Regions from separate parts of the Streptomyces sp. NBC_00988 genome, predicted to be linked through region 2. Evidence: riboswitches for the same ligand, from Rfam matches in the RefSeq annotation. Region 2 holds a riboswitch; each other region holds the start of a gene.
The links. Region 2 has a riboswitch for thiamine pyrophosphate ahead of thiO (glycine oxidase ThiO). Riboswitches for the same ligand answer to the same signal wherever they lie in the genome.
Positions count from the first base shown of each region.

Region 1: linked by a shared signal. The riboswitch ahead of thiC (phosphomethylpyrimidine synthase ThiC) and the one ahead of thiO (glycine oxidase ThiO) in region 2 are both predicted to bind thiamine pyrophosphate.
Region 3: linked by a shared signal. The riboswitch ahead of OG496_RS09980 (purine-cytosine permease family protein) and the one ahead of thiO (glycine oxidase ThiO) in region 2 are both predicted to bind thiamine pyrophosphate.

Region 1 is NZ_CP108730.1:6,275,023-6,278,292, forward strand. Features, by position in the region: gene thiC (phosphomethylpyrimidine synthase ThiC) at 1-1,814, opposite strand, end outside; TPP riboswitch at 1,807-1,996, opposite strand; gene OG496_RS28760 (YibE/F family protein) at 2,068-3,270, shown strand, end outside.
Region 2 is NZ_CP108730.1:3,967,189-3,970,458, forward strand. Features, by position in the region: gene OG496_RS17990 (NAD(P)/FAD-dependent oxidoreductase) at 1-893, opposite strand, end outside; gene OG496_RS17995 (hypothetical protein) at 938-1,276, opposite strand; TPP riboswitch at 1,328-1,439, shown strand; gene thiO (glycine oxidase ThiO) at 1,437-2,600, shown strand; gene thiS (sulfur carrier protein ThiS) at 2,597-2,797, shown strand; gene OG496_RS18010 (thiazole synthase) at 2,801-3,270, shown strand, end outside.
Region 3 is NZ_CP108730.1:2,177,617-2,180,886, forward strand. Features, by position in the region: gene OG496_RS09975 (FadR/GntR family transcriptional regulator) at 1-586, shown strand, start outside; gene OG496_RS09980 (purine-cytosine permease family protein) at 629-2,026, opposite strand; TPP riboswitch at 2,018-2,111, opposite strand; gene OG496_RS09985 (adenosine deaminase) at 2,170-3,237, opposite strand.

The DNA.
Region 1 (3,270 bases), 2.3 Mb from region 2:
AACTCCTTCGACTTCTGGAGCATCCCCTCAGCGACCTCGTCAGCCGTCGCCCCAGCGGCAGCCGTACCGCCGAACTGCGCAGTGATGCTTTGACTGATCTTCATCGAGCAGAACTTCGGCCCGCACATCGAGCAGAAGTGCGCCGTCTTGGCCGGCTCCGCCGGAAGCGTCTCGTCGTGGAACTCCCGTGCCGTGTCCGGGTCGAGGGCCAGGTTGAACTGGTCCTCCCAGCGGAACTCGAAGCGGGCGTCGGACAGCGCGTCGTCCCATTCCTGCGCACCGGGGTGCCCCTTGGCGAGGTCGGCTGCGTGGGCGGCGATCTTGTAGGTGATGACGCCGGTCTTGACGTCGTCACGATTGGGCAGGCCCAAGTGCTCCTTGGGCGTGACATAGCAGAGCATGGCCGTGCCCCACCAGGCGATCATCGCAGCACCGATGCCGGAGGTGATGTGGTCGTACGCCGGCGCGACGTCCGTCGTCAGCGGGCCGAGCGTATAGAACGGAGCTTCATCACAGATCTCCTGCTGAAGGTCGATGTTCTCCTTGATCTTGTGCATCGGGACATGTCCCGGGCCCTCGATCATGGTCTGTACGTTGAAACGCTTCGCGATCGTGTTGAGTTCCCCGAGCGTCCGCAACTCCGCGAATTGGGCCTCGTCGTTGGCGTCCGCGATCGACCCCGGCCTCAGACCGTCGCCCAGCGAGTACGTGACGTCGTAGGCGGCGAGGATCTCGCACAGCTCCTCGAAGTTCTCGTAGAGGAACGATTCCTTGTGGTGGGCCAGGCACCAGGCCGCCATGATCGAGCCGCCGCGCGAGACGATGCCCGTCTTGCGGTTCGCCGTCAGCGGTACGAACGGCAGCCGCACGCCCGCGTGGACGGTCATGTAGTCCACGCCCTGTTCGGCCTGTTCTACGACCGTGTCCTTGTAGATCTCCCAGGTCAGCTCCTCGGCGCGGCCGTCGACCTTTTCGAGCGCCTGGTAGAGCGGCACCGTGCCGATGGGGACGGGGGAGTTGCGCAGCACCCACTCACGGGTGGTGTGGATGTTGCGGCCGGTGGACAGGTCCATGACCGTGTCGGCGCCCCAATGGGTCGCCCAGGTCATCTTCTCGACCTCCTCCTCGATGGAGGAAGTGACCGCGGAATTACCGATGTTGGCGTTGACCTTCACCAGGAACCGCTTGCCGATGATCATCGGCTCGATCTCCGGATGGTTCACGTTGGCCGGCAGCACCGCCCGCCCGGCCGCGATCTCCTCCCGGACCACCTCGGGCGAAACCTTCTCCCGTACGGCCACGAACTCCATCTCGGGCGTGATCTCGCCACGTCGCGCGTAGGCGAGCTGCGTGACCGGCGTACCGTCACGGCCTCGGCGCGGCTGACGCGGCCGGCCGGGGAACACCGCGTCGAGGTTGCGGAGTCCACCGCGCGGTGAGGTGTGCTTGATGCCGTCGTCCTCGGGGCGGACGGGACGGCCCGCGTACTCCTCGGTGTCGCCGCGCGCGATGATCCAGTTCTCCCGCAGCGGCGCCAGCCCCCTGCGGACGTCGGTGTCGACGAGCGGATCGGTGTACGGGCCGGAGGTGTCGTACAGCGTCACGGACTGCCCGTTGGTGAGGTGCACCTGACGGACCGGCACCCGCAGATCGGGGCGCGAGCCCGCGACGTACCCCTTGTGCCAGCCGATGGACCGCTCGGCCTCCGTCGGCTTTCCAGCCTCCGTGGACTGCTCGGCCCGCGCGAACTCTTCGCCCGGAATGGGCTGTTCGTCCTGGCTGACGGCAGACGTGCGTACGTCTTTGTTGGTCATGAGACCTACTCCCTACGCCGGCATTACCCGGTAACAGGTTCGGCGGTCGACGCAGCGGCTTCCGTCAGCCGATGTTTCATGTGAAACATCACTCGATTCAGGTGACGTTTCCCGTGAAACATCGCAGAGACGAAGGTCAGCGCCCTCTCAGCCCGGTGCTCCGAGCTCCCGCGTGTGCAAAGGTGCCTCCACGCTAGCGTCATAAGTGGCGCGGTGAACAGTGGGCCTCCGGCGTTCTTGCGATGATCGGGCGGTGACCACGACACAGCAGCCCCCGTACCCGCCGACCGGGCCGCCGCATGGCCACGACCAGGGATCTGGCGACGACCACGGTTCTGGTTCCGGGCACGACCACGGATCGGGCGGGGACGGCGGACACGGACCGGGTGGAGACGGCGGGCACAGTTCCGGGGCAGGCGGTGGGCACGGTCACTCGCACAGCCACGGCCCCGCCGCCCCCGTCTCCCGGCATCTGCGGAAGGTCATCGCGGCGATCCTGATCCCGTTCACGGTGGCGGTCGTGGTCGGCATGGTGGTGCTCTGGCCCGGCGGCGCCCCGTCGCACAAGCGCACCGGGGTCGGCTTCGACCGGCAGACACAGCAGGCGACGGTCACCAAGGTCGTCAGCGTGAGCTGCGCGTCGGTGAACGCCTCGGGCGGGGGCTCGACCGGGGACACCTCCACCGCCGAGGGCTCCTCCGCGGCGCAGGAGGCGGCCGGCACCTGCAAGAAGGCCACGGTCACGGTCTCCACCGGCAAGGACAAGGGCCGTACGTTCACGGAGATCGTGCAGCCCGACCAGTCACGGCAGTTGCATCAGGGCGAGAAGGTCGTGGTCGCGTACGAACCCTCCGCGCCCAGGGATCTGCAGTACTCCGTCACCGATGTGAACCGTAAGTTCCCGATGGCACTGCTCGCCGGGATCTTCGCGCTGGTCGTCGTGGTGGTGGGCCGGCTGCGCGGTGTCATGGCGCTGGTCGCACTGGCCATCAGCTTCATGATCCTGAACTTCTTCATCCTGCCCGCGATCCTGCACGGCTCGAACCCGCTGATCGTGGCGGTGGTCGGATCGAGCGCCATCATGCTCATCGCCCTGTACATGTGCCACGGCCTGTCGGCGCGTACGTCGGTGGCGGTGCTCGGCACCCTGATGTCTCTGGTGCTGATCGGCGTCCTGGGCTCGGTGTTCATCGGCTGGGCCGCGCTGACCGGGAACACGGACGACAACACGGGCCTGATCCACGGGCTGTACCCATCGATCGACATGAGCGGCCTGCTGCTCGCCGGCGTCATCATCGGTTCGCTCGGCGTGCTCGACGATGTGACGGTCACCCAGACGTCGGCGGTCTGGGAACTCCACGAGGCCAACCCCTCGATGGGCTGGCGCGGGCTGTACCGCGCGGGCATCCGCATCGGCCGCGACCACATCGCGTCGGTCGTCAACACGCTCGTCCTC
Region 2 (3,270 bases):
TCCCAGTGGTGGACGAGAAGTCGCTCGCCGTACCGTCCCGAAGGGAAGGAGGCGCAGTCGCCGACCGCGTACACGTCCGGTACCGAGGTGCGCAGCCCGGCGTCGGCCAGGACCTCGCGGTGCGCGCCCAGTTCGATGCCGGAGCCCGTCAGCCAGGCGGTGGCGGGGCGGGCGCCGATGCCGACCACGACGGCGCCCGCGGGCAGCCGTGAGCCGTCGTCGAGGACCACCTCGCCGGGTTCGACGTGCGCCACGCGTGCGTGCGTCCGCAGCGAGGCTCCGGCGGCGGCGTACCAGGCGGCCATCGGCGCGGCCACCTCGGCGGGCAGCGCGCCCGCGAGCGGCCGGTCGGCGGCTTCTACGACGGTCACCGCGCAGCCCGCCTCGCGCGCGGCCGTGGCGAACTCGGCGCCGATCCAGCCCGCGCCGACGACCACGATGTCGTGCTGCCGGGCGAGCACCGGGCGCAGCCGCTCGGCGTCGTCCAGGGTGCGCAGCAGATGCACGCCCGGGATGCCGTCGGCGCCCGGCAGCCGGATCGGTTCGGCACCGGTGGCGAGGACGAGGACGTCGTAGGGCACCGGGCCCTCGGCGGTGTCCAGTTCGTGGTCGGCGGGGCGCACGCCCACCACCTCGCGCCCCAGCTGCACCTCGATGCCGAGCGCCTCGAAGTCGACGTCGAAGGCGGAGCCCTCGGCCTTGCCGAGCAGGACGGCCTTGGACAGCGGGGGCCGGTCGTACGGCTGATGGGGTTCCGCGCCGATCAGGGTGACGGTGCCGGTGAAGCCCTGCTCCCGTAGCGCGACCGCGGTCTGCACCCCGGCCATGCCCGCGCCGACGACGACCACACGCCGCCCTGTCACCGTGCCCTGGTCCCGCGTCTGCTCGCTCACTCGATCACCATAGACACCTGACAATTTGTCAGTCAGCGGGCGCGTCAGGTGACCTGTTCCACAGTGCTGGTCCCGTTTCCCGCCTGGGACTCCCACTCCCAGGTCTCGTCGAGGCGAATGCGGCCGTCGGGCAACTCGACCACTTCGGACACGCAGTGCCCGGAGGACGTCGTCCCGTCCGTCTTCAACTGCACGTACCGGAAGTCCAACCGGTCCCCCGCGCGCGTGCCGACGAGACGCCCCCGTACGACGTCGCCGCCCGCGTACTCGGCCCAGATCTCACCGTCCTGCTCGTGGTACGCGAACCGGGTGCGGGTGCCGACCTGACCTGGGGCCTGGTCCGCGACGGGGGCGAGGACGAGACCGTCGAGCGAGCGGGCCATGGACGAAGGCTCCCTTACTGGCGCACAAAGCACGGGCTAGGGTGGCCAAGGTAAAGCACTCGCGGGAGTCCGGACGTACCGGGCTGAGAGGGAGGCTGGCGGCCTCCGACCGTACGAACCTGATCCGGGTCATGCCGGCGAAGGGAGGGGCTGGACGCCCATGCCTGCACACAACTCAGACGTCCTCGTCGTCGGGGGCGGGATCATCGGCCTGGTCACGGCCTGGCGCGCGGCCCAACGCGGCTTCGCCACGGCCGTGGTGGACCCCGAGCCGGGTGGCGGGGCCGCCCAGGTGGCCGCCGGGATGCTGGCCGCCGTCACCGAACTCCACTACGGCGAACAGACCCTGCTCGCCCTCAACCTCGCCTCGGCGCACCGCTACCCGGACTTCGCGGCCGAACTGACCGACCTCACCGGCCTCGACCTCGGCTACCGCCGCTGCGGCACGCTGGCCGTCGCCCTGGACGCCGACGACCGCGCCCATCTACGCGAACTGCACGCCCTGCAGCACCAGTCGGGGCTCGACTCCGAGTGGCTGTCCGGGCGCGAGTGCCGGCGCCTGGAGCCGATGCTCGCGCCGGGCGTGCGCGGAGGGCTCAGGGTCGACGGCGACCACCAGGTCGACCCGCGGCGGCTGGCGGGCGCGCTGGTGGCCGCCTGCGAGCGCGCCGGGGTCGTCTTCCACCGGACGTGGGTCGAGCGGCTCACGGTCGGGCGGGACCGCGCCACGGGGGTCGTCACGCGCGAAAACACCGCGCTCACCGCAGACCAAGTGGTGCTCGCGGGCGGCAGCCTCAGCGGGCGGCTGAAGGGGGTCCCGGACGACGTCCTGCCGCCCGTACGGCCCGTGAAGGGGCAGGTGCTGCGGCTGACCGTGCCGGAGCGGTACGCGCCGTTCCTGAGCCGGACCGTGCGGGCCGTGGTGCGCGGCAGCCAGGTGTACCTGGTGCCGCGCGAGAACGGCGAGCTGGTCGTCGGCGCGACCAGCGAGGAACTGGGCTGGGACACCACCGTGACCGCGGGCGGTGTCTACGAACTGCTGCGCGACGCCCACGAGTTGGTCCCCGGGATCACCGAACTGCCGCTCACCGAGACCCGGGCCGGACTGCGCCCCGGGTCCCCCGACAACGCGCCACTGCTCGGCCCGACCGCCCTGCCGGGACTGCTGCTGGCCACCGGGCACTACCGCAACGGCGTGCTCCTCACGCCGGTCACCGGCGACGCCCTGGCGCACGCGCTCAGTACCGGTGAACTCCCGGACGAGGCACGCCCGTTCACCCCGAAGCGGTTCGCCCGCACGCGCCTCGTGGAGCAGCCCACATGAACATCTCCGTCAACGGCGAGCACCGGGAGATCGCTCCCGGCACGCCCCTCGACGTGCTCGTACGGTCCCTCACCCCGGCTCCCTCGGGTGTGGCCGCCGCCCTCAACGAAACCGTCGTCCCGCGCGCGGAGTGGCAATCGACCTCCCTCTCCGAGGGAGACCGCGTCGAGGTCCTCACCGCCGTCCAAGGAGGCTGACCCATGGCCGACGACCCCTTCGTCCTCGGTGGCACGTCCTTCACGTCCCGGCTGATCATGGGCACCGGAGGTGCGCCCAGCCTCGACGTCCTGGAGCGCGCGCTGGTGGCTTCCGGCACGGAACTCACGACGGTCGCGATGCGGCGCGTCAACGCCTCCGTGCACGGCTCGGTGCTGTCCGTCCTGGAACGGCTCGGCATCCGGGTGCTGCCGAACACCGCAGGCTGCTTCACGGCGGGCGAGGCCGTGCTGACGGCCCGGCTGGCGCGGGAGGCCCTGGGGACCGCGCTGATCAAACTTGAGGTGATCGCGGACGAGCGCACCCTGCTGCCCGACCCGATCGAACTCCTCGACGCCGCCGAGACCCTGGTCGACGACGGCTTCACGGTGCTGCCGTACACGAACGACGATCCCGTGCTGGCGCGGAAGCTGGAGGACGTCGGGTGTGCGGCGGTCATGCCGCTCGGGTCGCC
Region 3 (3,270 bases), 1.8 Mb from region 2:
CCTGGCGCGCGAGGCGGTGAAGGCGCTGGCCGTGGCAAGGGTGCTGGAGGTCAGGCGCGGGGACGGCACCTACGTGACCAGCCTCCAGCCGAGCCTGCTCCTGGAGGGCCTCGGTGGCGCGGTGGAACTGTTGCAGGGGGATGCCGGCGCCCTCATCGACCTGATGGAGGTGCGGCGGCTGTTCGAACCCGTCGCGACAGCGCTCGCCGCCACCCGCATCTCCGAGGACGGTCTGGCCGAGGTGAAGCGGCATCTGGACGCCATGCGGGAGGCACGTGACGACGTCGAGCGGCTGAACCTCCACGACGCGGCCTTCCACCGCGCCGTGGTCGCCGCCACCGGCAACGAGACACTCCTCACCATCCTTGAGGGCATCTCGGGGCGCACCCTGCGGGCCCGCATCTGGCGCGGTCTGGTCGACGCACAGGCCTCGGGGCGGACGCTCGCGGAACACGAGGCCATCTTCTCGGCGCTCGCCGGCCGGGACGCCGCCCTCAGCCAGGCCGCCGCACTGGTCCACGTCAGCAACACGGAACGGTGGTTGCGTGAACACCTCGACTCGACGAACGGCGAGTTCGATCGCTGACCGCGAAGAGCATGTGCGGCGGCCGGTGGAGGGTTCGGCCGATCAGGAACGGCGCCGGAGCCGCAACGGAACGTAGACGGCGAGGGCGACGACGAAGGCCACGTAGTACGACAGGTCGGCGCCGTGCAGTGCCCGCGCGACCGGACCCACGTACAGCCCGGTGTCCATGAACGGGACCGCGGCGCCGAAGGCGACGACGAACGCCGTCAACGAGGGCCATCCTGTCGGGTACCGGCGTTGTTCGGTGGCGAGGTCGATCGGCGCGCCCTGCCGCTCCCGCGCCCGGACGGCCCAGTCGACGACGACGATCGCCACGAAGCCGGGGATCCAGTAGCCGACGAAAAGCAGCACGTTCTGGAAGCGGGCGGTGGTGTCGGCCGCGTGCATCCACAGCACCAGCGGGAGGCCGAGCAGCGCGGCAAGGGCCGCGGCAGCCGGGCGGGCGACACGCACGCCCACGGTCTGCAGCGCGAGTGAACCGCTGTAGTCGTTCATGGCGTTGCTGCACAGCGCGGCCACCACCACCGCGAACAGCCCCAACGCGCCGACGACCCCGCTGCCGAGCAGATCCCGCACTCCTGCGACGGTCTGGTCGGTGAGCCGGGACGCACCCCACAGCCCGAGCGCCTGGACGGACCCGAGCGAGAGCACGAGACCCAGCAGGGTGCACCAGAACATGCGGGCGCGAGAGGTGGAGCGCGGCAAGTACCGGCTGAAGTCACTGGCGTACGGGGCCCAGGACACGGTCAGACTCAGCGCGATGGTGCTGGTCAGCACGAACGCCCCGGCCCGGTCGGCGCCGTACGCGGTGCCCGCCACGGCGTGGGCGCCGTCGAGCAGATGCCAGGCTATCAGCGCGAAGGCGGCGACGAGCACGAAGGTCATCACGATCTGGAGCCGGTGGATCACCTCGTACCCCAGTACACCGAGAGCTCCCTGTGCGGCCATGACGACCAGTGCGCCGAGCCAGAACGGCCACCCGCACAGGCGGGCGAGCGCGTCCGCGCCGAACAAGCCGATCAGCGCGTCCCAGGCGATGGACGAGAGCCACTGGAGCACACCGGGCAGCACGACGGCCCACCCGAAGGCGAGCCGGGCCAGAGGCAGTTGGCCCGCGCCGGTCAGCCCGCCCCACGTGCTCAGGCAGGCGGTCGGTATCGCGCCGATCAAGGTCCCGAGCACGACGGCAGCAAGGGCCGTGCGCATGTCCAGACCGAGCGCCACCCCGATGGTGCCGGTGAACACACCCGTCATGGTGAGGTTCGGAGCGAACCACACGGTAAACAGGCGCCCGGCGCCGCCGTAGCGGTTGGCCTCGGGAACCGGCTCGATGCCGTGTGCCTCGGCCCGGAGGTCACCGGGGCCGCCGGGCATCCGGCCGCCGAACGGCGTCTGCCGGGAAGGTGCGGGTGACTCGCCCGAAGCATGCGTCAACGGCATGGAAGACATCCCTCCGCCAGTACGAACTGGTTCAGGTTCGACGGGTGTGATCTCAGCCCTCGGCGGGGCACCCCGTGTCCGGTAAGACGAGAAGACTAACCCGGAGCCCGGTTGGCGATATGGCATGCCCATGTCATTCTCTCTCATGGGAGCGCTCCCACACGGTGGGCGCCGGATGTTCGCGCGGAGCCCGCAGAGCTGCCGCGCCCTCCGCACCTGCATCCGTTCAGCCCGCAAACCGGTCGAGCCGGTGCCGCTGGCGGGCCGGTCAGGCGAACGACGCCTCGATGGAGTTTACGGATGGAGTGCGCAGTTCGACCAGGCGCAACGCCAGAGGCTGGACAGCAGCACGGAAGCTGTGGTCGACGCAGCCGCCGAAGTACGCGGGGTCGTCGGAGTTGACGCGGATCACGACACCTCTGTCGGAGCATCCGCCACAGCGAATGCTCCGACATGCCCTCGACAACGCGGAGCCGGACGTCGGACGGCGAGTACACGGTCAGCGGGACCCGCTCGGAACCGAGCCGGGCGACGAGGTCCGGGTCCTCCAGGCACCGCACCGCTCGGTCGACGCGTTCGGCGCCGAGTATGTCCGGAGCCTGGCGAATGTAGTCGGGCGGCCCCTCCTCGCCCGCGTGGCAGACGCGCCGCAGACCCGCCCGGACGCCAACGTCGGAGCCCTCGGTGAAATCCGCCGATGGGTGCCCCACCTCGGCCGAGTCCGATCCGAGATCGAGAATCGGGATGTCGGGGGCCAAGCCGGCGTCTAGCATCCGCAGCGATTCGGCGGCGGGCCGGTCGCGCATCGCGCAGACGATCGCACAGCCGCTGACATCGGGTTCGTCGGCGGCGCGGCGCGTCGTCCGCCCCGCAGGACGGTCGCCGCCGGGATCCCGCGTGCCGTGTTCGTGCGCATCGACGAAGACCTCGACATGCCGGCACCCGGCCGCGTGAGCGCGGACGAGGTAGCGCCAGGTCATCTCCACGACGTCCCGCCGGGAATGGAGGGCGGCGGTCATGTTCGCGTAGTACAGGTCGAGGAAGAACTGCAGGCCGGTGAACCAGTGGCGGCCGGCCAGGTCCGTGAAGTCGGTGTACGGCAGGCGTGTAGCGTTGCGCCGGGACAGCTCAAAGACCGTCTCCGGTTCAAGAGCGCCCTCCAGAAGGAGGTGGAGTTCGGCCGACGGCGCGGGTAGACGGAGCTCGGACACGGGGCTCACTCAGCACTGCGGTCACCAGGTCGA